2 regions of the Blautia faecis genome follow, and region 1 is predicted to be linked to the other one. Evidence: riboswitches for the same ligand, from Rfam matches in the RefSeq annotation. Region 1 holds a riboswitch; the other holds the start of a gene.
What was found. Region 1 has a riboswitch for ZMP and ZTP ahead of PGQ38_RS05995 (IMP cyclohydrolase). Riboswitches for the same ligand answer to the same signal wherever they lie in the genome.

Region 1 (15,597 bases):
CCTGGTTCTCAGCAAGAAAGGCAAGGTGCTTGGTGTAAGCTTTTGCCCGGGAGTTGAGGAAATCCAGGAGCTGATAGCTGATGAGGTGGGCGGTCATGTTGACCCTCTGCTGAATGAGCGTTTTTTAGGGGTATTATCTACCAAAGAAAACGTGAATCTTCAGACACTTGGCTTTGAGCATGTTTCCAGCAGCTATCAGGGAATCATCAATCCTATTGATATTGCAGGAGAACGTCTTGGAACGGTGTTTATGTACCGCAAGGATCGTCCATATGATATTGAGGATATTATTGTCAGTGAATACGGCACTACAGTTGTAGGTCTTGAGATGATGCGGGCTGTACATGAAGAGAATGCTGAGGAAGACCGAAAGAAACAGGTTGTAAAATCTGCTTTTAACACACTTTCTTTCTCTGAACTGGAAGCTATCATCCACATTTTTGATGAGCTTGACGGAGATGAGGGAATTCTTGTTGCCAGCAAGATTGCAGACAGAGTAGGTATTACCAGATCAGTAATCGTAAATGCACTCCGCAAGTTCGAGAGCGCAGGCGTTATTGAGTCCCGGTCATCCGGTATGAAGGGAACCTATATCAAGGTTCTCAATGAAGTGATCTTTGATGAATTAGAAGAGATTAAGGCCCAGAGAAATAAAAAGGCCTGAGTGAATTCAATAAATAATAAACAAGTGTACAGAAGAACTGTTTTCCTTTGAACGTGTTTGAAAAAGGCTTTCTGCAAATTGTGAAGTTGCAGATTGCAGGAACGCTTTTTCAAACACGCTCTGGAGGGCAGTTCTTTTTTGTGTATAACAGGAAACTTCGTTGGAATTCATGATTTCACAAAAAAACTTTACCAGGCAGTCTTCAGAAGCTTCGAAATAGAAAAAAATTCAGAAAATTTTTAAAGTGAGAAAACAAGAGAAAAAAAGAGCATAAAAGAGAATAAAAAAGAATATACTTAAAAATGCAACTATGAAAAGAGTTGCACAAATAACGATAATTCAATAATATAATGGACAGTGATTAGCACTCGGCAATAATGAGTGCTAGCAAGGAAAAGAAAAGCAATTCTAAAGGAGGACATAGATCATGAAATTAGTTCCATTAGGCGACAGAGTTGTATTAAAACAGTTAGAAGCAGAAGAGACAACAAAATCCGGTATCGTTCTTCCAGGACAGGCACAGGAGAAACCACAGCAGGCAGAAGTAATCGCAGTAGGACCTGGCGGAGTTGTTGACGGCAAAGAAGTGAAAATGGAAGTTACTGTAGGCGACAAGGTTATCTATTCCAAATATTCAGGAACAGAGGTTAAGCTTGACGGTGAAGAGTATATCATTGTAAAACAGAGCGATATTCTTGCAATTGTGAAATAAGACATAACCTTATAAATAACTTGAAATCAGGAGGATGATTCATTATGGCAAAAGAGATTAAATATGGCGCAGAAGCCAGAACAGCATTAGAGGCTGGTGTAAATAAACTTGCTGATACCGTAAGAGTAACACTTGGACCGAAAGGAAGAAACGTAGTACTTGATAAACAGTTCGGTGCTCCGCTTATCACAAACGATGGTGTTACAATCGCAAAAGAGATCGAGCTTGAGGATGCTTTCGAGAACATGGGAGCTCAGCTGATCAAGGAAGTTGCATCCAAGACAAACGATGTAGCTGGTGACGGTACTACAACTGCTACTGTACTTGCCCAGGCAATGGTTCATGAAGGAATGAAGAATCTGGCAGCAGGTGCTAACCCGATCGTTATGAGACGCGGTATGAAGAAAGCTACAGATGCTGCTGTAGAAGCAATCAAGAACATGAGCCAGAAAGTAAGCGGAAAGAAACAGATCGCAAACGTTGCATCTATTTCCGCCGGAGATAAAGAAGTCGGAGAGCTTGTTGCAAATGCAATGGAAAAAGTTTCCAACGACGGTGTTATTACTGTAGAAGAGTCCAAGACCATGCACACAGAGCTTGACCTTGTAGAAGGTATGCAGTTTGACCGTGGATATATTTCCGCATACATGTCCACTGATATGGAGAAGATGGAAGCAAACCTTGAGGATCCATATATTCTGATCACAGACAAGAAAATCTCCAACATTCAGGAAGTTCTTCCGCTGCTGGAGCAGATCGTACAGGCTGGAGCAAAACTTCTTATCATCGCTGAGGATGTTGAGGGTGAGGCTCTTACCACTCTGATCGTAAACAAATTAAGAGGAACCTTCCAGGTAGTAGCTGTAAAAGCTCCTGGCTATGGTGACAGAAGAAAAGAAATGCTTCAGGATATCGCAATTCTGACAGGTGGTACTGTAATTTCTGACGAGGTAGGTCTTGAACTGAAAGATGCTACAATGGCTCAGTTAGGACGTGCAAAATCTGTTAAAGTTGCAAAAGAGAATACTGTTATTGTCGATGGTATGGGAGATAAAGAAGCAATTGCCAATCGTGTTGCCCAGATCCGTGCTCAGATTGAGGAGACAAAATCTGATTTCGACAGAGAGAAGCTTCAGGAAAGACTTGCAAAACTTGCTGGTGGTGTAGCAGTGGTTCGTGTTGGTGCAGCTACTGAGACTGAGATGAAAGAAGCAAAACTTCGTATGGAAGATGCTCTTGCAGCTACCAGAGCAGCTGTTGAAGAAGGAATCATTGCAGGAGGCGGTTCTGCATATATCCACGCTTCCAAAGAGGTTGCAAAACTTGCAGCAGGTCTTGAGGGAGATGAGAAGACTGGTGCAAACATCATCCTGAAAGCACTGGAAGCTCCGCTGTTCCGTATTGCTGCTAATGCAGGTCTTGAAGGTGCAGTTATCATCAACAAAGTAAGAGAGTCTGAGCCAGGTGTTGGTTTTGATGCTCTGAACGACAAATATGTAAACATGGTAGACGAGGGAATCCTTGATCCTGCAAAGGTTACAAGAAGTGCTCTTCAGAACGCAACAAGTGTTGCTTCTACTCTGCTTACAACTGAGTCTGTTGTTGCAAATATCAAAGAAGATACTCCGGCAATGCCAGCTGGCGGTCAGGGTATGGGAATGATGTAATTTCCGGCAGCGGAAAACAGAACGGAAAATCCATGAAAGGATTTTTGAAGGTATAATTCAGAACTCATAAGGGTCGGTGTCAAAGACGCTGGCCCTTTTGCATTCAATAAAAGTCATTTTTTACAGTAACTGTGTACTGTTACTGTTCACTGGTAACGTTCCGCGAGGCGTTTTTTGTGAACAAAGTTCACAGAAAACCCGAGAATTGCGGCGCGAAATCATGCGAATGCATGATTTCTGTGCATCGCGAAGCGCGTTACTGTGAACGGAGTGAACAGTAACTGTGTACTGGCAATATTCCGCGTTTTATCAGGAACGATGTTCACAGGAAAACTTTTGTGTGTTATACTTAAAACAACATGCCGGCTGGCAAAAAAACAAAGGAGAATTGTAATATGAGCGATTTGTATTCTGAGCTGCTTGTAAAAAAAGAGCGGACCGCAAAGGACAGGCTGGTAAAAGGCAGTATCATTGCACTGATCGTGCTTCTGGTACTCGCAGGTCTGTTTATCATGCCCCTGCTTCTGATCGCGGCAATTGTGCTGGGAGTCTGTGCCTATCTTTTTATCTTTCCAGGCACTGATCTGGAATTTGAGTACCTGTTTGTAAACGGAGAACTTGACATTGACAAGATCATGGCAAAGTCCAAGAGAAAAAGAGTAAAAAGCCTGAACATCACAGAATGTGATATTATGGCACCTCTTAACTCACATAGAATGGACTATTACAACAGCAACCAGAAGCTGAAAGTACAGGATTTTTCCTCCGGAAATCCGGAACATAAGCGTTTTGCAATTGTCTGCCGCGATGGCGCAGATACCTGCAAAGTAATTATCGAGCCAGATGAAATATTGGCAAAAACCATGAGAAATACTGCTCCGAGCAAAGTATTTTTAGATTAATTTACTAGATTGACACACTTTTAGTTTTTTGCTACACTAATCTACAAACCAAAGACACAATAAGACAAGGGAGGAAAAGCAATGGGTACTATCATTGGTGAAGGCATTACTTTCGACGACGTCCTTTTAGTTCCGGCGTACTCCAAAGTAATCCCGAATCAAGTTGACGTTTCAACTTACCTTACAAAGAAGATTAAACTGAACATTCCCATGATGAGTGCAGGAATGGACACCGTTACTGAGTACAATATGGCGATTGCCATGGCACGTCAGGGAGGTATCGGTATCATTCACAAGAACATGTCTATCGAGGCGCAGGCAGAAGAGGTGGACAAGGTTAAGCGTTCTGAGAATGGTGTTATCACAGATCCATTTTTCTTATCTCCGGAACATACATTGAAGGATGCCAATGACTTAATGGCGAAATTCCGTATTTCCGGTGTCCCGATCACAGAAGGCAAGAAGCTGGTAGGTATTATTACCAACCGTGATCTGAAGTTTGAGACAGATTTCAGCAAGAAGATCAAAGAGTCCATGACATCTGAGGGACTGATCACAGCCAAAGAAGGTATTACACTGGAAGAGGCGAAAGAGATCCTTGCGAAATCCCGTAAAGAGAAATTACCCATTGTAGATGATGATTTTAACTTAAAAGGACTTATCACCATCAAGGATATTGAGAAACAGATCAAATATCCTCTGGCTGCCAAAGATGAACAGGGACGTCTTCTCTGTGGGGCTGCTGTTGGTATTACCGCCAACGTGCTTGCCCGTGTAGACGCACTTGTGAAGGCAAATGTTGATGTCATCGTTGTTGATTCTGCTCATGGTCATTCTGAGAATATCCTCCGTGCTGTACGAGAGATCAAGGCTGCATATCCGGAGCTGCAGGTTATCGCAGGAAACGTTGCCACAGGAGCCGCTACCAAGGCTCTGATCGATGCTGGTGTAGATGCAGTTAAGGTCGGAATCGGACCTGGTTCTATCTGTACCACCCGTGTAGTTGCTGGTATTGGTGTACCGCAGATCACAGCAGTCATGGATTGCTATGAGGTTGCCAAGAGATATGGTATTCCGATTATTGCAGACGGTGGTATCAAGTATTCAGGTGATGTTACCAAGGCAATCGCAGCTGGTGCAAACGTTTGTATGATGGGAAGCATGTTCGCCGGATGCGATGAGAGCCCGGGAACTTTCGAGTTATATCAGGGAAGAAAATATAAAGTATACCGTGGAATGGGATCCATTGCAGCTATGGAGAATGGCAGCAAGGACCGTTACTTCCAGGAGAATGCCAAGAAGCTTGTTCCGGAAGGTGTGGAAGGACGTGTTGCATACAAGGGACACCTTGAGGACACTGTATTCCAGCTGATCGGAGGACTTCGCTCCGGTATGGGATACTGTGGAGCTGAGAATATTGAAGCACTGAAACAGAATGGTAAATTCGTGAAGATTTCTGCTGCTTCCCTGAAAGAGTCTCACCCACATGACATTCACATTACAAAAGAAGCACCGAACTACAGTGTGGATGACAAATAATGAAAAGAAAATCTGCAAGGCCGTCTTTTTCAAGGCGGCCTTCTTTTAACAAAAGAGAAAAAACAGATAAGGGCGGCAGAATCCGTCAGAGAAATCAGCGTCTGGCATTACTGGTGCTTCTTTTGCTTCTGGTTGTGACAGGAGTGGTTATTCTGATGGTAAGGAAAGGACAGAAGCAGGAGGAAAGTGCAGAGACATTCCAGGAAACGAATGATCATACGAATTATGGACCGGAAGAATGGATGTCCCAGGGTGCTCCCTACATAGATGTACAATTATTGACTCCAAATGAGTATTCCAGGCCTCAGCTGCCCCTGAATGGAGCTGATTACATAGCGATCCATTATACAGCCAATCCCGGTGCCACAGCCCAGAATAACAGGGATTATTTTGAGAATCTTTCCATTTCTCATGAGGCGAAAGTAAGCAGCCATTTTGTAGTAGGACTGGAGGGTGAAGTGATCCAGTGTATTCCTACCTCGGAGATGTCTTATGCGACTAACTCAAGGAATGTGGACAGTATTTCCATTGAGTGCTGTCATAAAGATGATACCGGCGTTTTTGAACAGGAAACTTATGATTCTGTGGTAAAGCTGGCTGCATGGCTGTGCGCCCGATTTGGGCTGACCTCAGAGCAGGTGATCCGGCATTATGATGTGACAGGCAAGGAATGCCCAAAGTATTATGTGGATCATCCGGATGCCTGGGAGCAGATGAAGGCGGATATCAGTGCACAGATCACAATAGATCAGGGCCTGATGGGAATTTTCTGAGAAGAGAGTACGGATTATATCCATAAATTCGCTCATGCAGGCATTGCGACCAGTAACCACAAAAAGTTACTGTTCATTGGTAACGTTCCGCGAGGTGTTTTTTGTGAACAAAGTTCACAGAAAACCCGAGAATCTCAGCGCGAAATCATGCGAATGCATGATTTCTGTGCATCGCGAAGCGTGTTACTGGTCACTCCGTGACCAGTAACCACAAAAAAATTGTACATAAAAGAAAAAGATTTCCCATCTTGAAATAACGAAAAAAATATTGTAGTATAAAAAAGAACTGCATGACTGGCGGATCGTGGGAATACCCACAGGGAGTGCAGTAATATCATTGTGTCGACCGCCTGGGCAGCCTGGAAGAGAGGCTTCCCAGGCGTTTTTTTATACACGCAGTCAACATTTACACTATTGATGAAAATCTGGTGGCTGCGGTAATATACTCATGTAAATTTCGAAAGGAGAACATCTGCATGGAAATGATAGCATTGGACAAAGAACTGAAGGAAAATTCTTACCCGGGACGAGGAATCATCATTGGCCGCAGCGCTGATGGAACGAAGGCAGTTACTGCTTACTTTATTATGGGAAGAAGTGAAAACAGCCGCAACCGTGTATTTGTGGAGGATGGCGAGGGAATCCGCACACAGGCATTTGACCCTTCCAAACTGGTAGATCCAAGCCTGATCATTTATGCACCTGTCCGCGTACTTGGAAATAAAACAATCGTGACAAATGGTGACCAGACAGACACTATTTACGAAGGAATGGATCATCAGCTCACTTTCGAGCAGTCTTTACGTTCCAGAGAGTTTGAGCCAGATGCACCAAACTATACACCACGTATTTCCGGAATTATGCATGTGGAGAACGGCTCTTACAGTTATGCAATGTCCATTTTGAAAAGCAATAATGGAGATCCTTCCTCCTGCAACCGTTACACTTTTGCATATCAGAATGCAAAGGCCGGTGAGGGACATTTTATCCATACTTATAAATGTGATGGAAACCCGCTGCCAAGCTTTGAGGGTGAGCCAAAGCTTGTTCAGATTCCGGATAACATGGATGAGTTTGCAGATATGTTGTGGGAGAGCCTGAATGAAGACAATAAGGTTTCACTTTTTGTGAGATACATTGATATCGAGACTGGTAAATATGAATCAAAAATTATCAACAAGAATCACTGAAAATAAAGCTTTCCGTTTTGGGTAAATTATATTCACAAAACGGAATGCCTCACGGAATAGTACCTACTGAATCGTTACCTTAAAAGATAAAATGGAGGAGATAACCATGAAAGAGTTAGAATTAAAATACGGCTGTAACCCAAATCAGAAACCATCTAAAATATACATGGAAGATGGAAGTGAACTGCCAATTAAAGTACTTTCCGGAAAACCTGGATATATTAACTTTCTGGATGCCTTTAACGGCTGGCAGCTGGTGCGTGATCTGAAAAAGGCAACCGGACTTCCAGCAGCTACTTCATTTAAACATGTTTCCCCGGCAGGTGCTTCCATTGGTCTTCCGCTCACAGAGACGCTTGCAAAAATCTACTGGGTAGAGGATATGGACTGGCAGAATTTTTCGCCACTTGCCTGTGCATATGCCCGTGCAAGAGGCGCAGACAGAATGTCTTCCTTCGGTGATTTTATTTCCCTTTCTGATGTATGTGACAAAGACACAGCACTTCTGATCAAGAGAGAAGTTTCCGACGGTGTGATCGCTCCTGGTTATACAGAGGAGGCACTTGAGGTTCTGAAACAGAAGAAAAAAGGCAACTACAATGTAATTCAGATCGATCCGGAATATGTACCGGCTCCATTAGAGCATAAGCAGGTGTTCGGCGTTACTTTTGAGCAGGGAAGACAGGAGCTTGCAATTGATGATGAGTTGATTTCCAACATCGTAACTGAGAATAAAGAATTATCTGAGGAAGCAAAGCGTGATATGAAAGTTTCCCTGATCATTCTGAAATACACCCAGTCCAATTCCGTATGCTATGTAAAAGACGGACAGGCAATCGGAGTTGGTGCAGGACAGCAGTCAAGAGTTCACTGTACACGTCTTGCAGGACAGAAAGCAGATAACTGGTTCCTTCGCCAAAGCCAGAAAGTATTGAATCTTCCATTTAAGGAAAGTATTTCAAGAGCTGAGCGCGACAATGCTATCGACGTTTACATTGGTGATGAGTATATGGATGTTCTGGCGGATGGAAACTGGGAAAAGACATTCACAGAGAAACCTGCAGTTTTCACAAAGGAAGAGAAGAGAGCATGGCTGGATCAGATGACAGATGTAACATTAGGATCTGATGCGTTCTTTCCATTCAGCGACAATATTGAGCGAGCTTACAAAAGTGGCGTGAAATATATTGCACAGCCAGGCGGTTCTGTGAGAGATGCAGACGTAATCGATACCTGCAATAAATACAATATAGCAATGGCATTTACCGGAATTAGATTATTCCATCACTAAATCGTGGCTGAAAAATCATTCCTGCAATTGAGACGCACATCTTGCGGAAAGTTTTTTTTACATGTTTTAAGAAAAAATATTGGATTCTGGACAGAATAATAAAATGAAGTAATAAAAGGTCTTGTACAAAGTGCAAAGAACTGAAAACTCTTATTGAAAGATGAGTCAATAGAGAATCTTCAGATAGAAAAGCAAATTGTACAAGGCTTTTTTGTTTAAAATAAGATGTCCTTTATAAATTATTTCCGAAAGAATAAGCGGGATTTTCTTATGAAGTATACAAAAGACAGTGATCGCTTTGTAAGGCGGATTCAGACACAAAAAAGCTCCGACTAAATCGGAGCCTCAGAGCGATAGACGGGGCTCGAACCCGCGGTCTCGACCTTGGCAAGGTCGCGCGTTACCAACTACGCCACTATCGCATTTATTGCTGTCAACTGTTTTCCTCAGCGACAAAACATATAATACAGTATAAAATCTATTTTGTCAAATGTTTTTTGAAAAAAATGAAATAATGTTTTTTTTAATGAAAAAATAAAAAAGCTACAATAATAAATGTGAAAAATTTCTAAAAAGCCTGATGGGATTTGAAATAAGAAAATAGCTGTGCTATGATAAACAAAGAGTAGAGGGGAAAATTGAACAGATCAGGAGATATAAATTCATGAAAAAAAGATTTCTGGTTATGGCAGTATGTGTTTCTGCATGTATGCCTGTTTCTGCGCTTGGAGCGGAAATAGCCGGTCCGGCCATTTCAGGTACAGCACAGGAAAATACTGATAATAAAGAAGAAACAGTTTCAGAAGAAGCTATCGAAAAAAAGGATTCCGGGAAAATCGAGGACGAGATTACGGAAGTCCAGGATACTGTCACAGTAGCGGCAGATACAGATGTATTAGATTATCCTGGCAGAAAAGAGGGTTCTGTGATCGGTGAAGTGCTGGAAGAAGATGAAATCAGCCGTACAGGTACTATTGATGATATCTGGAGCAGGATTCTATTTGAGGATGATAATGGAGAAGAACAGGTGGGATATATCCCAACCTCTGTTTTGGAGGGGTATGAAGATAAGAATCAGGTAGCTTCAGATGCAACCTCAGATGGAACTGTAGAAGCAGGAATTATACATAAAAGTACAGGAGAGGGCGTATTTGCAGAAGCAGTAGAAGGTGTTACCCAGACAGGGGGAAATGCAGGTGTTCTTGAAGGACAGCCGATTATGGTTTCCGCAGACAGCAGCCTTCGTCCACTTGGTGTTTTCCATATTACCCATTACTGCCAGTGCAGCATTTGCTGCGGTCCGTGGGCAAACGGAATTACATCCACAGGTGTGACAGCTACCACGAACCGTACTATTGCAGTAGATCCAACTGTAATTCCTTACGGTTCTAAAGTAGTTATCAATGGACAGGTCTATGTGGCAGAAGACTGCGGCGGCGCCATTAAGAACAACCGCATTGATATTTATATGGGAAGCCATGCGGAAGCATTGAACAGCGGTGTATTTGATGTAGAAGTTTATCTTTTGGAAGAGGAATCATCCGTTCAGGGTATAGAAGGGATTCAGGAAGGGAATCAAGAATAATATGAAAATTTTGTGAAAAATTGTGCATATTTAGTTCGAAAATGTACTAGCCAATGCGGTACTTCTAGTGTATAATATTTAGGCAGACACTGCCATGACGTGAATTATGGGAAATCAGAAGGAAAATATGGCAGATTTACAGGATAACAAATAGATAAGGTGAAAACAAAATTATGGTAAAAGTAAAAATTAGCGACTGGAAAGCTGATTCATCCATGGATGAGGCTTATAAGGCACTTCGTACAAACATTCAATTTTGCGGTGCCGACAAAAAGGTGATTGCATTTACAAGCTGTACCCCGAATGAAGGAAAGAGTAATGTAACTTTCCATCTTGCAGCTTCCCTTGCAGAGAGTGGTAAATCTGTACTTTTGATTGATGCAGACCTTCGTAAATCCGTACTTATGGGACGTGTACAGGTTGAGGAAGAAGTGAAGGGACTGACCCACTACCTGTCCAAGCAGGCGAAACTGCAGGACGTTATCTGCGCAACCAATCTTCCCAAGTTTCACATTATTTTTTCCGGTGTTGTACCGCCGAACCCGGCAGAGCTTTTAGGAAGCAGACAGTTTAAAGACATGATCCGTGTTGTAAGAGATGTATATGATTACATTATCATAGATACACCGCCTCTTGGACGAGTAATCGACTGTGCAGTTGTGGCGGATTCCTGCGATGGAACTGTCATTGTAATTGAATCCGGCAGTATCAGCTACCATTTTGTACAGGAGATCAAGGGGCAGCTGGAGAAGACCAACTGTCCGATCATCGGTGCAATTTTGAACAAGGTAGATACTAAGGAATACGGTAAATACGGTAAGTATGGTAAATATGGCAAATATGGCAAGTACGGAGAATACGGAAAATATTGATCCGTCATTATTCGAGATTGTTATATGAAAAGATTGGAAATGGGCGAAGCGAATGAAAGGTATTTATGATATTCACTGTCATATTGTTCCGGGAGTTGATGATGGAGCGAAGGATCTCAAGACATCTGTACGCATGCTCCAGAAGGAATATGATGATGGTGTCCGCAACATTATTGCCACTCCGCATTTTCGATATGATATGTTTGAGCCGTCTCTGGAACAGGTTAAGAAGCAGTTCCTTCGTGTGAGGAAGGCTGCCGCTGAGATTGGAGAAGACGGTATTCAGATGTATCTGGGCTGCGAGCTTCATTCCAGTATGGATATGACAGACTGTCTGAAAAAAGGGGAAAGACTTACCATGTCAGGTTCCCGTTATGTGTTAACGGAGTTTCGGACTTCAGACGAAAAGTCCTATATCAGGGAACGGGTGCAGGCATTGATCCGGAAAGGGTATTATCCTATTATCGCACATGTAGAACGCTATCATTCGGTAGTAAAAAACGGTCTGGATTTTATTGATGAACTCAGGGATATGGGTGCCTATATTCAGATGAATGCGGACAGTATTATTGGTGAGGATGGTTTTATGATCAAGCGTTTCTGCAAGAAAGTAATTAAAGAAGAAATGTTGGATTTTGTGGGGTCTGACGGTCATGATCTGGCCAGACGAACGCCTCACATTGGCAAATGTTACGACAAAATTGAAAAAATGATGGGTACGGATTACGCGGATATGATTTTTATCAGCAATCCGGAGTGCATTATAAATAACGAGAGATTTTGACTTTTATATATGGAATGTCGTTGGAAACGATGTAACTGTTTAGAAAAAGTAAAGAAAATTACAGGGTAACGGAGAAGAAGAATGGAAAATCAGGTTACAAATAATAACGATGAAATTGAAATCGATTTAGGTGAGATTTTTCACCTGATTCTTAGCAGGCTGGGATTGATTATTCTTTCCGGTATCATTCTGGGTGTGATTTCCATTATCGGAACAATGCTTTTTATCACTCCACAGTATGAATCTACTACGAAGATCATGGTACTGAATAAACAGGACAGCAATACACTGACCAGTGCAGATATGCAGACCAGTACACAGCTGACTAAGGACTATGCGGAACTTATTAAGAGCCGTACAGTTCTTGAAGGTGTAATTGCACAGTTGAATCTTAATATTACCTATCAGCAGCTGCTTGGCAAACTGACGGTAGATACTTCTACAGACAGCCGTATTGTAACGATCATAGTATCTGATGAAGATCCATATACAGCAAGCGAGATGGCCAACGCTATCCGTGATATGGCAGCAGAGCACATTCAGTCAGTTATGGATATTGAAGCGGTTAACGTAGTTGACAGCGCAAATATCCCAAGTGAAAAAGCCAGCCCAAGTCTTGCAAAGAATGGTGTGATCGGTGGACTTTTAGGTGTTATCATTGCAATGGCGATTGTGATCATCATTTATCTTACGAATGATACGATCAAGGTTGAGGAAGATGTAGAGCGTTATCTTGGCCTTTCTGTTCTGGGAAGCATTCCATATTCAGAGAAAGAAAGCAGATCCAAGAAACAGAAATCAAGAAAACGTCGCTGATGAAATTAAGTATAAGGAGCTGCAGATATGCGTAAATGGTTGATTGTTTTAATGGCGGCAGTGGCAATAGGAGCGACCGGAATCCTGGGATGGCTGTATATGAGGCAGGATCGCAAGGGACCGGAAATTACCATTTCAGAGAGCAAGAAAAACAGCTACACTGCGGATATGACAACGGAAGATCTTCTGGAAGGAGTAAAAGCTGTTGACAAGAGAGATGGAGATGTTTCAGCCAGCCTGACAGTTGAGAATGTTTATCCAAATGAAAAAGGGGATGAAGTCACAGTTGTTTATGTTGCAAAGGATAACAGTAACAATGTAACAAAGGTAACTTATCATATGACTTCCGAGGGAAATCTTATGGGATTTACTTCAGAAACCAAAACTTCTTCTGACAATACAGATACAGATGCAGAAACGGATGAAGCCCTGCAGGATGAAAATGAGACTGATTCAGAAGATGAAGAAGAACCAGAAATGACAGAAGAAGAAAAAGCGCAGGAAAGGGAAGAAGAAAAGATTGACCAGCTGAACCCTCAGGATCCGCGTTTTTATCTGAATACTTACTACGTTGAAATTGCCAAGGGAACACAGATTGACAGACTGAGTTATGTCAAAGACATTCAAGACGATAAAGATTCAACAAGTGATCTTTATCGTAAGATTCAGATCACTGGAACCGTTGATGTGAATACTCCGGGTACTTATGAACTGACTTATTATGTTGTTGACTCCAATGGCAATGCTTCAAACGGAGCTGTTCTGACAATTGTAGTAAAATAATGATTACTGTGAACGGAGTGAACAGTAATCAATAGCGACTGCTGGTTATGAAAGAACCGGCAGAAAGATTCCTTTTTGACCATGCACATGTACATAGGAGCAAATATATGAGATCTACCATATGGAAGAAGACCCTTATCTGCCTTGGCGCGGTGCTGTTTCTGGAAAGCCCGGCTGTGAGTACGGCGTTTGCATATACAGTAAAGGCAGAGAATACGGATGCTGAAGCGGCCACCAGCAATATCAAGAGTATTTTGCTGATCGGACAGGACAAAAGAGAGGGAGAGTCCCGTCAGCGTTCCGATTCCATGATTCTTGCTACATTGGACAAGGATCAGGGTACTGTAAGCCTGACCTCTTTTATGAGAGATCTTTATGTTGCCATTCCTGGATATTCGACTACTCGTATTAATGCGGCTTACGCATATGGAGGAATGGATCTTTTGGACCAGACTCTGGAAGAAAATTTCGGAGTAAAGATAGATGGAAATGTGGAAGTGGATTTTGAAGTTTTCCAGGTTCTGGTTGACAAGGTTGGAGGAATAGATCTGGAGTTGACTCAGGCGGAAGCAGATTATATCTGCGGACGAGATCAGAGTGTTCTTTACCCTCAGCCCCTTCGAAGCGACTGGAATCTTCAGGAAGGCATGAACCATCTGGATGGAGAACAGGCACTTATCCATGCACGCAACCGTTCTATTGGAAATTCCGATTATCGGAGAACAGAGCGGCAGCAGGAAGTACTTATGGCTGCTTTTGCCAAGATAAAAGATCTGGGAGTTTTTGATATTGCAGGTCTGGTTAAGGATGTTCTTCCAATGGTTACTACGGATCTTTCTTTGTGGGATATAACCGGATATGCCATGGATGTGATGAACATCGGTACAGATGAAATTGCATCATACCGGATTCCGGAGGATGGAGCCTACACACCTCAGACGATTGACGGCATGCAGGTTCTGGTTCCTGATCTTGAGCAGAATCGGCAATATCTTCAGCAGATCCTGTATCACGCAGGTGAATAAGAATTAAAAAGAATTAAGACGGTTCGCACCACACGAACCGTCTTTTACGCTATAATAACGAAATAAAAGCAGCTGTTGAGTTCCTTTGCAGTTACACACTGTCTGCTGAACCATTATAAAAATAAATTATAGAAATATATAGACAGCAATCAGAATTGAAAGCGGGTGGAGGATAAGTGGAATTGCTTGAATGGATACATAATATTGATGCACAGATTCTGCTTTTTATACAGCAGTATTTAAGAAGTGATCTGTTTACCTGGCTGTGGAAGGGAATTACCTTTCTAGGAGACGGAGGCTGGTTCTGGATTGTTTTGGGGCTGCTCTTTCTTTTTCCAAAGAAGACAAGAAAGGCAGGTGTAACCGCACTTCTGGCACTAGCTATAGGGGCAGTGGTTACGAATTTATGCCTTAAGGATCTGGTAGCGCGTATAAGACCTTATGATTCTGTGGAGGGACTTGTGCCTCTGGTTGCCAGGCTGAAGGACTATTCTTTTCCATCAGGTCATACCTGCGCATCTTTTGCCTGTGCAGGCGTATATTATAAAGCCTTTCCTGGAAAATGGGGAAAAGCAGCCATGGTCCTGGCAGTACTGATCGCTTTGTCCCGATTGTACGTGGGAGTACACTATCCTACAGATGTGCTGGCTGGAGCCCTTGTAGGCACTTTTAGTGCGTTGGCGGCGCTGAAGCTAGAGCACGCTCTAGTCAGATATTATGAAGAACGAAAAGCAAAATAAAGATAAGGGAGAATTTATGGAAGAGAAAAAAACACAGACAGTCTGTCCATACGCAAAAAAGTGCGGTGGGTGCCAGTATCAGGGTGTGCCTTATTCCGCACAGCTTAAAAAGAAACAAAATCAGGTACAGGGGCTTTTGAAGAAGTTTGGGAATGTGAAGCCGGTAATTGGAATGAAAGATCCTTATTTTTACCGGAATAAAGTTCATGCTGTATTTGACCGTGACCGGAAGGGAAATATTATTTCTGGAATTT
Region 2 (15,597 bases), on a different contig from region 1:
TGGTCAGCACCAAGGAAAAAAGAGATAATTTTTTCTTAATTCGTTTTACACTACCGTCGTTCAAACAACATGCTCCTTAAATGCTTTTCATTGTCAACACATCAATTTGTAAAATACAGAAAATCCCCACATGGTCTCTCATAATTATTAATCAGCTTATTCATGACCTGACCATTGTAATACAATGTGGCGGAGCCGCCGCCATCCAGGTTGTAGGCGTACTGACAACCATAGCTATTGAAGATATTAACAAGATCCCAGTGGTTCAGACCGGCGTAACTGCCAGTGTCGGTGACAAGAAGCACATAAATGCCAGGTTTCACCATTCCCACAGCAGTTCTCGGATAATATTTGGCTGTTTCTGACCAGGCAGGCTGGGCCTGTCCATCTTTGATCAGAATCGGACCAAAATTATAGGTATCTTTCACGCCCTCTTCCAGAAGAGCTTCGCCTTTTAATCCCTGCTCTGGTGTATAAATAGTGCCATCATATTTTACAGCCATTACGCTGTAACTGGTCTCATAATTTCCATAAATCACACCATTCTTGATACACATTCCAAGAGGTGACGGCCGCCCTGTCTGGTAACTAAACGCACTTCCATTTACTCCGATAATACCCCCATTACCAGAAACCGCACCGGAGGTAGTCTGTCTGGCACCACCATAGGTTCCATAAGATAAAGCGGATTTCAGCTGTCCGGAATTTTTGATTTTTATCAGCGCTACCCAGTAAGGAACATTATGTGTGGATTTTCTGCGCAGATCAATATTAAGAGAGCTGCTTTTATATGTATAGCGGTTATCATTCACCTTCACATCCGGTCTGGTCTGTCCGGTTCTTCTCCCGCTATCATTTACATAATATTTTCCCACCCACACATTTGTATACAAAGCACCTGTTTTCTTATCAAAATAATAACGATATTCACCAATTTTCTGCCATCCTGTTGCCATTCTGGAATTAGGAAGGAAATAATATCGCTTTCCTCCGTAGCTCAGCCAGCGGTTGGCAATTGCCACACCTGACTTATTGAAATAATAAGAGTATTTCGTTCCTGTAGCCCATCGGTTGCGGAACATAATGCCATTCTTCCGGTTGTAATAATACCGTTTCCCGCCTGATTTCAGCCAGCCTGTATAGCGTTTTCCATTCTTTGTGCTGTAATAACGCTGACCTTTGTAGGTAATTTTTCCCCAAAGCAGTTTTCCCTTGGAATTATAAAAATAATAGTCTTTTCCCCGCTTCACCCAGCCATGCTTTTTCGAAGTGATACTCACAGTCGTATTGGAAGCCTTCACATAAGAAGCGGCCCACACCGGAGAGGAACACATGGTAAATATCAAAAACAGAAAACAGATAATCCCAAAGCTTCTTTTTTTCAATTCCTTCTCCCCCCTCATTTCAATAAAAAATCGTAACAGTTCAGTACTTTCACAGTTACACGCTCCGTGATGTACAGAACTCACTAAGCATTTGCTTTCTGGTTATAAAAAATTCGGGGCAGACAAATTACTTCGTCTGCCCCGCTGTATTTGCCTTGCTGCAGGTAATTATTATGCGGCTGCCTGCTCGCATAAATTACTGATTAAGCTGCCGGTGTCTCACTGTCATCCAGTGTATCTCCAGCCATATCTGTCTGCTCTTCGGACTCAGCAACACCATCTGTCTCCGTACTCTCAATATCGCTGTCGCCTGTAGCAGCGATCACATCGTCCAGCCATCCCTCAGGCATGCCTGCGCTGGTCAGATTCTCTGTGATTGCATCCATATTCATGGAAGCTGTATAAGCTTCAACTTCATCATCATTACTGAAATCATAAACATCTGTCAGGGAAGCAACATCAACTGCGGCAAGTGCCTCTCCGCCATTGCCGCCTGTCAGAGAAACTGAACCAAGAGTCGCACCACCTGCTGCAATAGCAAGATTCCAGTCAATGCTGTCCTCATCTGCACCATCGGCTGTAAAGATCAGCTGCATTCCACCAAATGGATCATAGGAATTTCCATCTTCATCTTCCACAGGCGCTCCGGAAATTGTGTAAGTTCCCTTCCAGATTCCGTCCTGTACTGCCTTGGTATCATAATCTGTAACATCAATCACAGCTGCATCCGCTTCACCGGAAGAAATCGTGTAAGTTCCGCTTAACAGGTCACCTTTCAGCTCACCGCTTCCTTCAATTGCAACCTTGTCATCTCCGGAACCCAGCTGCATGGAAAATCCTCTCTTATCTCCATCCGCTGTACACAGATATCCGAAAAGCTCTTCCTCCTGCTCATCATCATTCAGAAGGAACTGGCGTCCAACAACCTCTCCGTCACTGTCAACCCATGCCCTTAAAATAAATCCGGACTCGTCAGTCTCATCAGCTTCTGTATCCAGATCTTTCTCCATATCCTCGATTGCTTCCAGGAAAGTCTCATAAGTATAATCTGGATCATTCATGGCTTCTGTCCAGGTCTCAATAAGCCCCTTCAGTTCTTCATCAGACTTGGCTGTATCCAGAATCTGCTGGAACATTGGAAGTGCCTCTGCCTGTGTAACATGTCCTTCCAGAACGCTAAGCTCCTGACTTACATCTCCTGCAACAGCTTCCTGTGCTCCAGGATTCTCAGCATCTGCAACATTATCAAAAATAATATCTGTGTATCTTGTAAGAATAGATGTCACTAAGTCTGCTTCCGGAAGGTTCTCCAGAGTGGAAAAATAGCTGTTCATGCTATCTGCCAGATCAAGACTCGTGGTAAAGGAAGAATCCAGTTCCTGATCTGCCTCTTCCACTGCTTCCTGAGTCATCTGCTCCATATTCATTTTAATATAGCCATCACTCAGCTCCGGAATTCTCATATAAATTTCAGAATTCTCTGTATCAAAATAATATTCTATTGTACAGATCTTGGTTCCATTTACATTCACATCCATAAACTCAGTCATGGACTTATCAGACATGCTTACATTTCCACTGATGGAAGCATCCGCCAGCCAGGAGATATCCACAGGAGAAAGCATTCCCAGAATTGCTTTTCCACCATCTTCCAGACTTACCTTTATTTCCGCATTTCCCTTAACTTCTTCTGTATCCATTTCAGAAAGGCTCTTTGCGTAATCAGCACCAAATTCCTCGATCATTTTGGCAAAGGCTGCTTTCTCTGTTTCCTTGTAAGAATCTGCTGCCCATGTGGTAGCCGGTACTGCACTGATTCCCATAAGGGATGCTAACAAAATTGCGGTAATTTTCTTTCTCTTCATAAGATCCTCCTTTGGTATAAATCCTTACGGATTCTGCAATCTTTCCGTTGCTGTTTGCTGGTAATTCCCAACTGCTCTCATTACCAGTTAAGCAGCCAGTTTCTGTCAACGATCCGTCACGGACTATACAAAGTTCCATAACAGACATATCTGACAAAACAAGTTAATATCAGAATAGCATTTGCCGAACTTATTGTCAATAACCCATAAATATTCTGACGATTCCCGTGACAAAAAAGTGGTTACTGTTCCATCTGTGACCAATAAAACAAAAATTTTTCCCACAAACAAATCCTATAAATCCGGACAGGCTCTGATATATCATATTGTACCATTTACTCTCCACTGTCCTGTATAATATAACTATCCAGTTTTTCCATATACCTCTGGTCACGCTCAACAGTAATCACAATCACGTCATCCGGTTCATATTTATCCAAAAGCTCCTGGTCAAAGTCATCAATTCTCACAAATATGGTTTTCTGATAGCGATAGGGCATGTATTTTTCAAGGCGGAGTCGAAAAGAATCCCCGATCACCATTAAAGTTTTCTCATTCTCCGAATTGGATTTAAACACTTTCAGGATCTCCTCGCCGCCTTCACTCTCCTCTTTTTTCACCTTGTAACGGATACCATCGTGAAAATAATTCAACCCATACTCCCTGTCATCATTCAGCTCTTTATACCGCCCGATCATCCTGGACAGATCCCCCCTGCAAGGTTTAGTTCCGATCAGAACCTGAATATCTTCGATTGGCAGACTTTCACCTGTCATATCCTGTACAATTTTCTCGTTGGTAATATAGCCGCCTAAATTGTTCATATGAGTATCATATTTTCGGAACAGCTGGTATTTTTCAGTAAACTCCCTCAGATAATCTGCCAGAAAATCAAATTCCACGTCGGAATTTTCTTTCATATATTTTGCAAAAGTCTCCATTCTGGAATCCCCGATTCCAATCATCTTTGGCTTCTCCGGCATATACTTCGAATAAAGTGTCTCTTTGTTGGGAGCCACATAGTAATGGAACTGTTCCACGCCCCTGTTCAGGAACCAGTCCCGTACTTTTGCAATTCCGGATGCAATTTCCGCACTTTGTTCCAGTGTATACACATTGGTTTTCTGGTAATCTGCCATGGCATTTTCTCCCTCCCTTTCCGGCAGGTAAAACAGCCAGTTATCTTCTCCGATCACCACATCCCCGATCTTTGTATTGCGGAAAAATTCCGTATCAATAAAGTTGCAGAACTTCACCAGGTCATTTTTGAAGGGCACATGATCCTTATAATACGCCTCAAACTGCTCCGGGAAGTCTCCCAGAGATTCCAGATTCACCTCCGGAAATTCAGCCAGTTTTCTGTTTTCATTGTTTTCCGTATCAAATCTGCCGGAAAATCCAGCCCACACCACTCCTGGCAGAACCAGACTTCCTGCAAATAATACGATCAGAATTTTCTGTTTTCTCATATGCTTCCTGTTAAAATCTGAAATAAATAAACGGGTTATAGCTGTTATTTACAAGTGCCGCCACACTCAGCCAGAAAATCACCATACAGGCGATCATTCTCGGAACTGTCACCATTCCATTGGCAGGGATTTTTCCAGCGGAATGTACCCGGACCTTCTCATATATCTTCTGCAAAACTCCTGCAAATAAAACACCCATAACGATCAGAAAGATCATTTTGCTGTCAAGATATGCAGAAAGAAGAATGGTTCCTCCATGTGCCACAAACATATTTCTCACATAAGTGAAAAACAGGGAAATATTTTCTGCACGGAACAGAATCCATCCAAAAAACACCGCGGTCACTGTGTAGCCCCAGCCCACGATTCTAGGCAGTTTTTCCAGTTTTTTCCCAAGCCACACACGTTCCAGTATAAGAAAAAAGCCATGATAAAGCCCCCAGAGGATAAACGCCATTCCAGCCCCATGCCACATTCCGGTAAGGAAAAATACGATAAGCAGGTTTCGATAGGTGCATGCCGCGCCTTTGCGATTTCCTCCCAAAGGAATATAGACATAATCGCGAAACCAGGAAGACAGGGAAATATGCCATCTGTGCCAGAATTCCTGCACAGAACCAGCTGTATAAGGATAATTGAAATTCTCCTGGAATTCAAATCCGAACATTTTTCCAAGACCAATGGCCATATCGGAATATCCGGAAAAATCGTAATAAATCTGCATCATGTAAAGAATTGCGCCCAGCCACAGAGCCTTCCTGGATACCGCGTATGGACCATATTTAAAAATTTCATCCACCACACGGGCAAAGGAATTGGCAAGAAGAACCTTTTTCCCAAGTCCCCAGCAAAAACGCATTATCCCGGCTGCAAATTTTCGGATAGTCTCTTTTCTTCCTGTAATCTGAGCTGCAATGTCGCGATATTTTACAATAGGTCCTGCGATCAGCTGTGGGAAAAAGGAAATATACAAAAGCATATGCCAGAAATTGTGCTGTGCCGGCACCTCTCCCCTGTACACATCGATCACATAGGACAACGCCTGGAAAGTATAAAAAGAAATTCCAATTGGAAGCGCCACCTGAAAAAGAGTGGTTCCTGTTCCATCTGCTGAAAAAAGTCCGGTTATGGCTTCTGTCAGAGTGCCAAAATACTTGAAATATCCCAGCAACCCCAGATTAATAATCAAAGTTGCCACAAGAATCTTTTTTTTCCTGGTCTGATATTTTTCAATCAGAATTCCGCCGGTAAAATTCACCGCCACGGAAAACAGCATAAGGAAAACATAAAGCGGCTCTCCCCATGCATAAAAAAGCAGACTGAAAAATACCAGGATTCCATTTCGGATTTTTCCGGGACTTATATAATATGCTGCCAGTACTAAGGGCAGAAAGATCCATAGAAAGAGCATCGAGCTGAAAACCATGTGTATCTCCTTTATTTTTCAAACAGGCTCTGGAGCATGTTTGTCTGTCAATGCTCAGTATTATAACATAAAAGACCCTCCCCATACCAGTATCCTGAAAAAATTCACATTCTGGTATGAGAAAGGTCTCCGTTTTTTAACTGAGAGAAAAATCCATCCGTTCTCACTTATTTCGTATTATAACTGCACAGAACTTTTTTCGCGTGCAGATTACGGGAATGATCTGAGGCATACCCTCCTCATTCCAAGCCACTTACCAGATTTTGGAGTCCACAGCTGCGCGCTCGATCGGCAGGCCTTTCATATATCTTTCCATGAACATATTAAAGCCTTCTACACCCTCCGGATCTGGATTCAGGGTGCTTCCCTGATTTCCTGCAAATACCTTGGTATCCAGGAAGTCTTCCAGGGTCTCATTCTCCTCTTTATTTACAAGATAGGAAGCGAGCACTGCAATTCCCCATGCACCGCCTTCACCGGCAGTCTCCATAACAGAAACCGGGGCATTTACAGCATCTGCAAGGATCTGCTGTCCAACACCTTTTGTCTTAAACAGTCCGCCATGACCAAGAAGACGGTCAACCTTTACCCCCTCTTTCTTAAACAGGATGTCAAGACCAACTCTCATAGCGCCAAGGCAGGTATAAAGATTGGTTCTCATAAAGTTGGCAAGGTTGAATTTGCTCTCTGGAGAGCGTACAAACAGTGGTCTTCCTTCTGTAAATCCAGTCATATGCTCACCGGAGAAATAGCAGTAGGATAAAAGTCCGCCGCAGTCCACATCCCCTTCCAGAGCCTTGTTGTATAAGGTTCCGAAAAGCTTGTTCATATCAGCTTCCATACCCATTGCTTCTGCAAACTCACGGAAAATATTTACCCATGCATTCAGATCAGAAGTACAGTTATTAGAGTGTGCCATTGCAACCGGATGTCCGGATGGAGTCGCAACCATATCAATTTCAGAATATGGTGCAGATAACTCCTTCTCCAAAACAATAGAGGCAAATACAGAAGTACCTGCGGAAACATTTCCGGTACGCTTTGCAACGCTGTTGGTAGCTACCATTCCAGTGCCAGCGTCACCTTCCGGCGGACACATAGGAATTCCGGCTTTCAGCCTGCCTGTTACATCAAGAAGCTTTGCTCCCTCTTCTGTCAGGCAGCCAGCATCCTGTCCCGCAACAAGACATTTCGGCAGAATGCCGCGAAGCTTCCATGGGAACCCATAAGAAGCAACCTGCTCATCAAACTGCTGAACCATTTTTTCATTGTAATCCCTGGTAGTGCTGTCCACTGGGAACATTCCTGCAACATCGCCAATTCCAAGAACTCTTTTTCCAGTCAGTTTCCAATGTACATATGCCTCCAGAGTGGCAATGTAATCAATATCTTTTACGTGAGGCTCGCCTTTTAAAATTGCCTGATACAGATGTGCGATACTCCATCTCTGAGGAATATTATACTGAAAAAGTTCGGACAGTTTTCTGCTTGCTTCTCCCGTAATATTGTTTCTCCAGGTTCTGAACGGAACCAGAAGATTTCCTTCTTTGTCAAATGGCATGTAGCCGTGCATCATGGCACTGATTCCAATAGCACCAACGCTTGTCAGCTCCACACCATATTTCTCCTCTACATCCTTTGCCATCTGCTGATAACAGTCCTGCAAACCGGACCAGATATCTTCCAGACTGTATGTCCATACACCATTCTCATAGCGGTTCTCCCACTCGTGTCCGCCGGATGCGATTGGTGCATTATTTCCATCTACCAGAACTGCCTTGATTCTTGTGGAACCGAACTCAATTCCAAGTGCTGTCCTGTTATCCAGGATTGCCTGCTTTGCTTCTGCTGCTCCCATGTGTAAAATCCTCCCGTTGTTGTTATATAATACACAGCTTTTCTACTGCATATTGTGCTATTTCTCCAAATTTCAAACTATTTAGAGCCTGTTTTTATTATAATATGCTTCCAGAAAGGCGTCAATATCTCTCCCAAAAGCTTTTTGTAAAATATGCGCAGCTGTTTGTGCCAGGCATTTTTTCGGGGACAATTGCCACCCTACAGAATATCAATCAGTGCATCAATATCTTCCATCTTCGTCGCCCAGCTTGTTGCAAAGCGGATCACAGTATGATTCTCGTCATATTTTTCCCAGAAGCTGAACTTCACTTTTTCGCCCAATTCCTCCATTTTCTTATTTTCCAGGATAACAAAAATCTGATTGGTTGGGGAATTAATGAAAAATTCATAGCCCTTCTCTTTTAATGCAGCTTTCAGTTTTGCAGCGGTTTCAATAGCATTTTTACTGATTTCCAGGTACAGATTTCCTGTAAAAAGAGTATCAAACTGAATTCCAAGCAGTCTGCCTTTCGCAAGAAGCGCTCCCTGCTGTTTGATCATAGTAAAGAAATGTTTCGGTGCTTTCTTCGGAAAAACGACTGCTTCACCGCACAGGGCACCAACCTTGGTTCCTCCGATATAAAATACGTCTGTATAATTTGCAATATCTTTCAAAGTCACATCTGTCTCTGCCACCAGTCCATAGCCCAGTCTGGCTCCGTCCAGGAATAGCGGGATCTCATATTCCCTGCATACACTGGAAATATCTGCCAGTTCCTGCTTTGTGTAAAGAGTTCCGTATTCTGTCGGATGTGAAATATAAACCATGCCTGGAAAAACCATGTGATCATAGCTTCCGTCTGCGTAGTAGGTCTGGAGATAATCTTTCAGATCTGCGGCAGAAATTTTACCATTGTCCTGGGGAAGTGGAAGAACTTTATGTCCGGTAAATTCTATTGCTCCGGCTTCGTGCGCATTTACATGACCGGTAACTGCGGAAAGCACTCCTTCATACCGGTTCAACACGGACGCGATCACCACTGCATTTGTCTGGGTACCCCCTACCAGGAAATAGACCTCCCCATCTGGACAGCCACATGCCTCTTTTATTTTTTCTTTCGCTTTGTCACAGAAAGGATCCTGTCCATATCCCGGAACCTTTTCCATATTGGTTTCCATTAATCTTTTTAAGATTGCCTCATGAGCACCTTCGCAATAATCATTTTCAAAATACAACATGATGTAACTCCTTTGTTTCATATTTTTCACTTGTACCATACAGGTATATTTTACTTTGATTTCGTTTTTTAATCATATACCTGCCCTGAATTTTTTACAAGAAAAATGTTTCCGGATAACAGTTCCGTAACCAAATGGCCAATAAATTCTTTCTTTTATATAATTCAGGGTTGACATTCCCACCTTTGCCGAATTATAATTACCACAACAAAATACATTTGCAGTCACGCTTCAATAAAAGGGAGTAGCTGGCATATCAAATGCACTGTTTCTGGTTTAGTGCATTTTTGTATATGGATTTTCATGCGTCAGAACGGTAGACAGTTCCATGAATCTGTCGCCCGCAGAAAATTGAAATGGCAAGACTTTTATTACAATAGTCGCATATCTTCAGATATGCAGTATTGTAATAAAAGTCTTTTTTATACCCCAAAAACAGGTTATAAAATGCCTTTCCTACAAGGCTTTCATTTTTATAACAATATTAACATTATGCAAGTATTTTTATCTATTTAAGCACTTACATTCAAACACCCAAAAGGAGGAAAAAGAAATGGAATTTTTAACAGACGGAATCCTTGCATTAACCTGGCAGCAAATTGTGATGTTTGCCGTCGGAATCACCCTGATCTGGCTGGCTATCAAAAAGGGATTTGAACCAGCCCTGCTTCTGCCAATGGGCTTTGGTGCCATACTTGTGAACCTGCCTTTTTCCGGAGTTTTAAACCAGACTCTGGCTGGCGGGATCCAGGCAAACGGAGTCATTGAATGGCTGTTCCATGTGGGAATTGAAGCCTCAGAAGTCATGCCGATTTTACTTTTCATCGGAATTGGCGCTATGATCGACTTCGGTCCCCTGCTTTCCAATCCCTCTTTGTTCCTGTTTGGCGCAGGTGCACAGCTTGGAATTTTTGCTGCAATTTTACTGTCCACCATCCTTGGATTTGACCTAAAAGACGCTGCTTCTATCGGAATCATCGGTGCTGCCGACGGACCTACTTCCATTCTGGTATCCCAGGTCCTGAATTCCAAATATATCGGCGCCATTGCAGTTGCCGCCTATTCCTACATGGCACTTGTCCCAATTGTACAGCCCTTTGCCATCCGGCTTGTCACTACAAAGAAGGAACGCTGCATTCACATGGAATATAATCCGAAATCCGTTTCCAAAACCATGAAGATTGCTTTTCCCATTATAGTTACTGTAATCGTTGGGCTGGTAGCACCTCAATCTGTTGCGCTGGTTGGATTTCTCATGTTCGGCAACCTGATCCGGGAATGCGGCGTCCTGGGCACCCTGTCCGACACAGCCCAGAATATTCTGGCAAATCTGATCACCCTGCTTCTTGGAATCACCATTTCCTTCAGCATGCGTGCAGAACAGTTTGTAACAAAAGAGACCTTACTGATCCTGGTGATCGGACTTTTTGCTTTTGTCATGGACACCATCGGCGGCGTTCTCCTGGCAAAATTTATGAATCTTTTCCTGAAAAAGAAGATCAATCCTATGATCGGAGGCGCCGGAATTTCTGCATTTCCAATGTCCTCCCGTGTAGTTCAGAAAATGGCCATGGAAGAAGATCCCACAAATGTAATTCTCATGCAAGCCGCCGGTGCCAACGTGTCCGGACAGATTGCTTCTGTAATCGCAGGAGGCATGGTTATCAACCTGGTGACAAAATTTTTATAAAGATTTTATAATGAGGAGGGTCTTATCTATGAATACATCAAATATCATTATTGCACTTGAAATCATGGCAAAAGGTATGGCAGGAATCTTTACTGCCATTCTGATCATCATTCTTTGTGTATGGCTTCTCGGAAAAATCGGAAAATAAATACTCCAATATATCTATAGCGCTTCTCTTTTCATCCCCGACAAAAAACGAGCCAAGGTCACATGCAGCATTGACCTTGGCTCAATATTTTTACTAATACATCGTTTCGTAAATAACTATACCAATCGCGTAGGATGTAGATCCGAGTGTGCAGGTCTAAAATCCACATTTTCTCTCTGTTACTCTGCTGCATCAGCAGCATTCTCAGAGGCAGAACCGGGCTCCCCATCATAATTTTCCAGGAAAGAATGTCTCACACCATATTGTTTATATCCCACAACTGTATCAATATTTACATTCTCTACGCTCTTGAAAATGTTGCCCTCTACAAACGGATTCACCTTTTTCAGGTCACGGATCAGTTCCTTGATTTCTACACGTTTGGAGCGATTTTCGTTATTGCAGGTAGTGCAGGTATCTGTAAATTTACATGCACACTGAATAAAATGGAGATCATTGTAGTCACGCCATGCCTTAATATCATCCTCCCGCACCAGATACAATGGACGGATCAGTTCCATTCCCTCAAAGTTGGTGCTGTGAAGCTTGGGCATCATAGTCTGTACCTGGGCACCGTAAAGCATGCCCATAAGAATGGTCTCAATCACATCATCATAGTGGTGACCAAGTGCAATCTTGTTGCAACCCATTTCTTTTGCAAAAGCATAGAGATGCCCGCGGCGCATTCTTGCGCAAAGATAACAAGGAGATTTCTCCACATTAAATACAGACTCAAAAATATCAGACTCAAAAATACGAATAGGAATATTTAACCTTCTGGCGTTTTCCTCGATTACCTGACGGTTGGCCGGACTGTAGCCCGGATCCATAACCAGAAATTTCACCTCGAAATCAAATTTATTATGAAGCTTCAGTTCCTGGAAGCACTTTGCCATCAGCATAGAGTCCTTGCCGCCGGAAATACAGACTGCAATCCTATCTCCCGGCTTCACAAGCTCGTAAGTATTGATTGCCTTGGTAAACCTGGACCAGATTTTTTTCTTAAATTTCTTGCGAAGACTGATCTCCACATTTTTCGCAAAATCTTCGTCCTGGGAACTCTTCATGGCATCCATAAGCCAGGCAATGTACCCTTTCTCAAGGCTTACTGCATCCAGCCCCTCTTCCTCGAGCTTCTTAGCGATTTCTTTACTATTGATTCCGCGGCTGCAGCAAATAACCAGTTTTCTGGTCTTATCCACTTCCGGATTCTCCATGATTTCCTCTGGCTTACAGGCCAAAGCCCCCTTAACAGCGCCATGGGAAATCTCAATCTCGTCGCGGACATCAATGATCTGATAGGACTCCGCTGGTAACTTTTTTAATTCTTCTATTGTTATACTGCTCATTTAAATCCTTCCCTGAATATATTCTATAATGTCCATACTTTATATCACGATCTCAACAAAACTGTAACTCGTTCCTGCTCAGAAGAAACCTTGCTGAATATGATTGTTACTGTTCACTGGTCACGTTCCGCGAGGCGTTTTTTGTGAACAAAGTTCACAGAAAACCCGAGAATTGCGGCGCGAAATCATGCGAATGCATGATTTCTGTGCATCGCGAAGCGCGTTACTGTGAACGGAGTGAACAGTAACATATGATTCTCTAAAGCATGTCCGACATTTTTTTGTTACAAAACGGACATGTCGTCTATCGGCGACATCTCTATATATGAAAATCAGCTGCTGTGCGCCTGCGACACTCCCGCATCTGCCGTTCGTGACGTTCATAGTATCATGTTAATTCCGATTCTTAATCAGTGACACAATAAACAAAATCAACGCCAGTACCGCAAAAAACGGAATCACTGCCACCAGAATATGAAACAGCAAAAAGACGACTATCAGCAGGATCACCACGCCCAGAAGTTTGCTGTACCAGGTATCAAACCGCCATACATGTACATGATTCCGGCTGGAGCTCTGGGTATTCTGTGCGTCATCCGAATAGGTGCTGTACTCCTCATAATCCAGCTGCCCGTTATCCACATCTATATCCAGCAAAGTCCTGGCGATCAGCCTTGGATCTCCAAGTTCATCAAGAACCTGCTGCTCATCACGTCCACTACGTACCTGTGACTGAATATAATCTTCATAGTAACGCACATGCGCCGCCACCTTACCCTCATGCATCTGTCCGGACAGCTGACTTCTCAATGTATCCAGAAATTCTGTTCTATTCATTCAATTATTCAACCTTTCTTATATAAAACCACGAATCATTATCCTGTTTCAAACAGGCTCTGTGCATTTTCTATTCTAACAATACTTGCCCTCATACGCAACTATCCAAGTCATAAAATTTTTATGAAGTCTGAATCGGAGATTATATTTTTCCATTCAGACAAATTTTCTCCACATTCAAAGCATTTGTTATTTTTCACAAATATACATCGTCTTTTTTGACAATAATGCTGTCTGTTAATTTATTGACAAAATGTTTTTTTAATGATACAATGAACACATCAATTGAAAAGCTTCTGAATACTGACGGATCGTGGAGTTAACCACAGGGACTTCAGGAGCAGATCATGAGGATTACTGTTTACAGCTGCTGCACCATATTTTGCAGACAGCATAGACCGTAATTTCCAGCCGACCGTCTGGGCAGTATTTGAATCATCAGATACTGCCCTTTTTTTACCGGGAGGTACCTCTGACATGAGGGAAATACCGTTGTCTTTTTAAGAAGCGGTCATATAAAAACCATTTAATCTTACACAACGAAAGGAGCTTTTATTATGGGGTTTAAAAGTGACATCGAAATCGCACAGGAATGTGAAATGAAACCAATCACTGAGATTGCAGCTAAAGCAGGTATTGCGGACAAATATCTTGAGCAGTATGGTAAATACAAAGCAAAAATCGACTACAATCTTCTGAAAGAAACAGATAAGAATGATGGCAAACTGATTCTGGTTACCGCTATCAACCCGACTCCTGCCGGAGAAGGAAAAACCACTACTACAGTTGGTCTGGCAGACGCTATGCAGAAGCTTGGCAAGAACGTTATGGTAGCTCTTCGTGAGCCATCCCTTGGACCGGTATTCGGTGTAAAAGGCGGTGCAGCAGGCGGCGGATATGCCCAGGTAGTTCCAATGGAAGATATCAACCTTCACTTCACAGGTGACTTCCACGCAATCGGCGCAGCAAACAACCTTCTTGCGGCAATGATCGATAACCATATTTTCCAGGGCAATGCTCTTAACATCGACCCACGTAAGATCACATGGAGAAGATGTGTAGATATGAACGACCGTCAGCTTCGTAATGTAGTAGACGGACTTGGCGGAAGAACAAACGGTATGCCTCGTGAAGACGGCTATGACATCACGGTAGCTTCCGAGATCATGGCTGTTCTCTGTCTTGCAAGTGATATCAAAGACCTGAAAGAAAGACTTTCCAGAATCATCATCGGTTATACATATGGCAAACCGTCAGAGCAGAAACCGGTAACAGCTGGTGATCTTCATGCAGAGGGTGCTATGACAGCACTTCTGAAAGATGCTCTGAAACCAAACCTTGTTCAGACACTGGAGCATGTACCTGCAATCGTTCACGGCGGACCATTCGCAAACATTGCTCACGGATGTAACTCCGTAACCGCTACCAAGATGTCTCTGAAGCTTGCTGATTACACCATCACAGAGGCTGGATTCGGTGCTGACCTTGGTGCCGAGAAATTCCTTGATATCAAATGCCGTATGGCTGGTCTGAAACCAAATGCAGTTGTTATCGTTGCTACTGTCCGTGCACTGAAATACAATGGCGGCGTTCCGAAGGCTGATCTTAACAATGAGAACCTTGAGGCTCTTGAAAAAGGTCTTCCAAACCTTCTGAAACACGTAAGCAACATCAAAAATGTTTACAAGCTTCCATGTGTTGTTGCAATCAATGCATTCCCGACTGATACCAAGGCAGAGCTTGACCTGGTAGAAGCAAAATGTAAAGAGCTTGGCGTTAATGTTGCACTTTCTGAAGTATGGGCAAAAGGCGGCGAAGGCGGTATTAAATTAGCTGAGGAAGTAATCCGTCTTGTTGAAGAGCCAAACGACTTCACATATTCCTATGAGCTTGAAGGCTCTATCGAAGATAAGCTGAACCAGATCGTTCAGAAAATCTATGGCGGTAAGAGAGTTGTTCTCACAGCAAACGCTCAGAAACAGGCAAAACAGCTTGAGGAACTGGGATTCGGAAACTGCCCGATCTGTGTAGCAAAAACACAGTACAGCTTAACAGATGACCAGACCAAGCTTGGTGCTCCTACAGACTTCGAAGTAACCGTTCGTAACCTGAAGATTTCCGCAGGTGCAGGCTTCATCGTAGCCCTCACAGGAGAGATCATGACCATGCCAGGTCTTCCAAAGGTTCCGGCTGCTGAGAAAATCGATGTAGACGAAACAGGTAAGATCACAGGACTGTTCTGATTTTTACATGTCAGCCAGGTTTCCGTGTAAACATGGATTTGGCACGTTGCTCACAAAAATCAACGCCCGGGAGACCCAAACTCCCGGGCGCTTTTTACATACAAGCA

Region 2: linked by a shared signal. The riboswitch ahead of PGQ38_RS03075 (formate--tetrahydrofolate ligase) and the one ahead of PGQ38_RS05995 (IMP cyclohydrolase) in region 1 are both predicted to bind ZMP and ZTP.

The regions. Positions count from the first base shown of each region.
Region 1 covers NZ_JAQDKY010000008.1:57,494-73,090, reverse strand. The annotation lists gene codY (GTP-sensing pleiotropic transcriptional regulator CodY) at 1-664, shown strand, start outside; gene groES (co-chaperone GroES) at 1,092-1,376, shown strand; gene groL (chaperonin GroEL) at 1,421-3,043, shown strand; gene PGQ38_RS06010 (DUF6106 family protein) at 3,439-3,945, shown strand; gene guaB (IMP dehydrogenase) at 4,027-5,484, shown strand; gene PGQ38_RS06000 (peptidoglycan recognition protein family protein) at 5,484-6,257, shown strand; ZMP/ZTP riboswitch at 6,538-6,620, shown strand; gene PGQ38_RS05995 (IMP cyclohydrolase) at 6,734-7,447, shown strand; gene PGQ38_RS05990 (phosphoribosylaminoimidazolecarboxamide formyltransferase) at 7,554-8,738, shown strand; tRNA gene PGQ38_RS05985 (tRNA-Gly) at 9,088-9,160, opposite strand; gene PGQ38_RS05980 (3D domain-containing protein) at 9,403-10,323, shown strand; gene PGQ38_RS05975 (CpsD/CapB family tyrosine-protein kinase) at 10,497-11,195, shown strand; gene PGQ38_RS05970 (CpsB/CapC family capsule biosynthesis tyrosine phosphatase) at 11,248-11,979, shown strand; gene PGQ38_RS05965 (YveK family protein) at 12,061-12,795, shown strand; gene PGQ38_RS05960 (immunoglobulin-like domain-containing protein) at 12,823-13,578, shown strand; gene PGQ38_RS05955 (LCP family protein) at 13,686-14,603, shown strand; gene PGQ38_RS05950 (phosphatase PAP2 family protein) at 14,786-15,343, shown strand; gene rlmD (23S rRNA (uracil(1939)-C(5))-methyltransferase RlmD) at 15,360-15,597, shown strand, end outside.
Region 2 covers NZ_JAQDKY010000003.1:124,729-140,325, forward strand. The annotation lists gene PGQ38_RS03030 (phosphodiester glycosidase family protein) at 102-1,385, opposite strand; gene PGQ38_RS03035 (hypothetical protein) at 1,589-3,250, opposite strand; gene PGQ38_RS03040 (alginate O-acetyltransferase AlgX-related protein) at 3,586-4,719, opposite strand; gene PGQ38_RS03045 (MBOAT family O-acyltransferase) at 4,730-6,145, opposite strand; gene PGQ38_RS03050 (xylulokinase) at 6,399-8,003, opposite strand; gene PGQ38_RS03055 (threonine aldolase family protein) at 8,204-9,223, opposite strand; gene PGQ38_RS03060 (sodium ion-translocating decarboxylase subunit beta) at 9,777-10,913, shown strand; gene PGQ38_RS03065 (PP-loop family protein) at 11,241-12,410, opposite strand; gene PGQ38_RS03070 (DUF1700 domain-containing protein) at 12,804-13,247, opposite strand; ZMP/ZTP riboswitch at 13,537-13,679, shown strand; gene PGQ38_RS03075 (formate--tetrahydrofolate ligase) at 13,805-15,490, shown strand.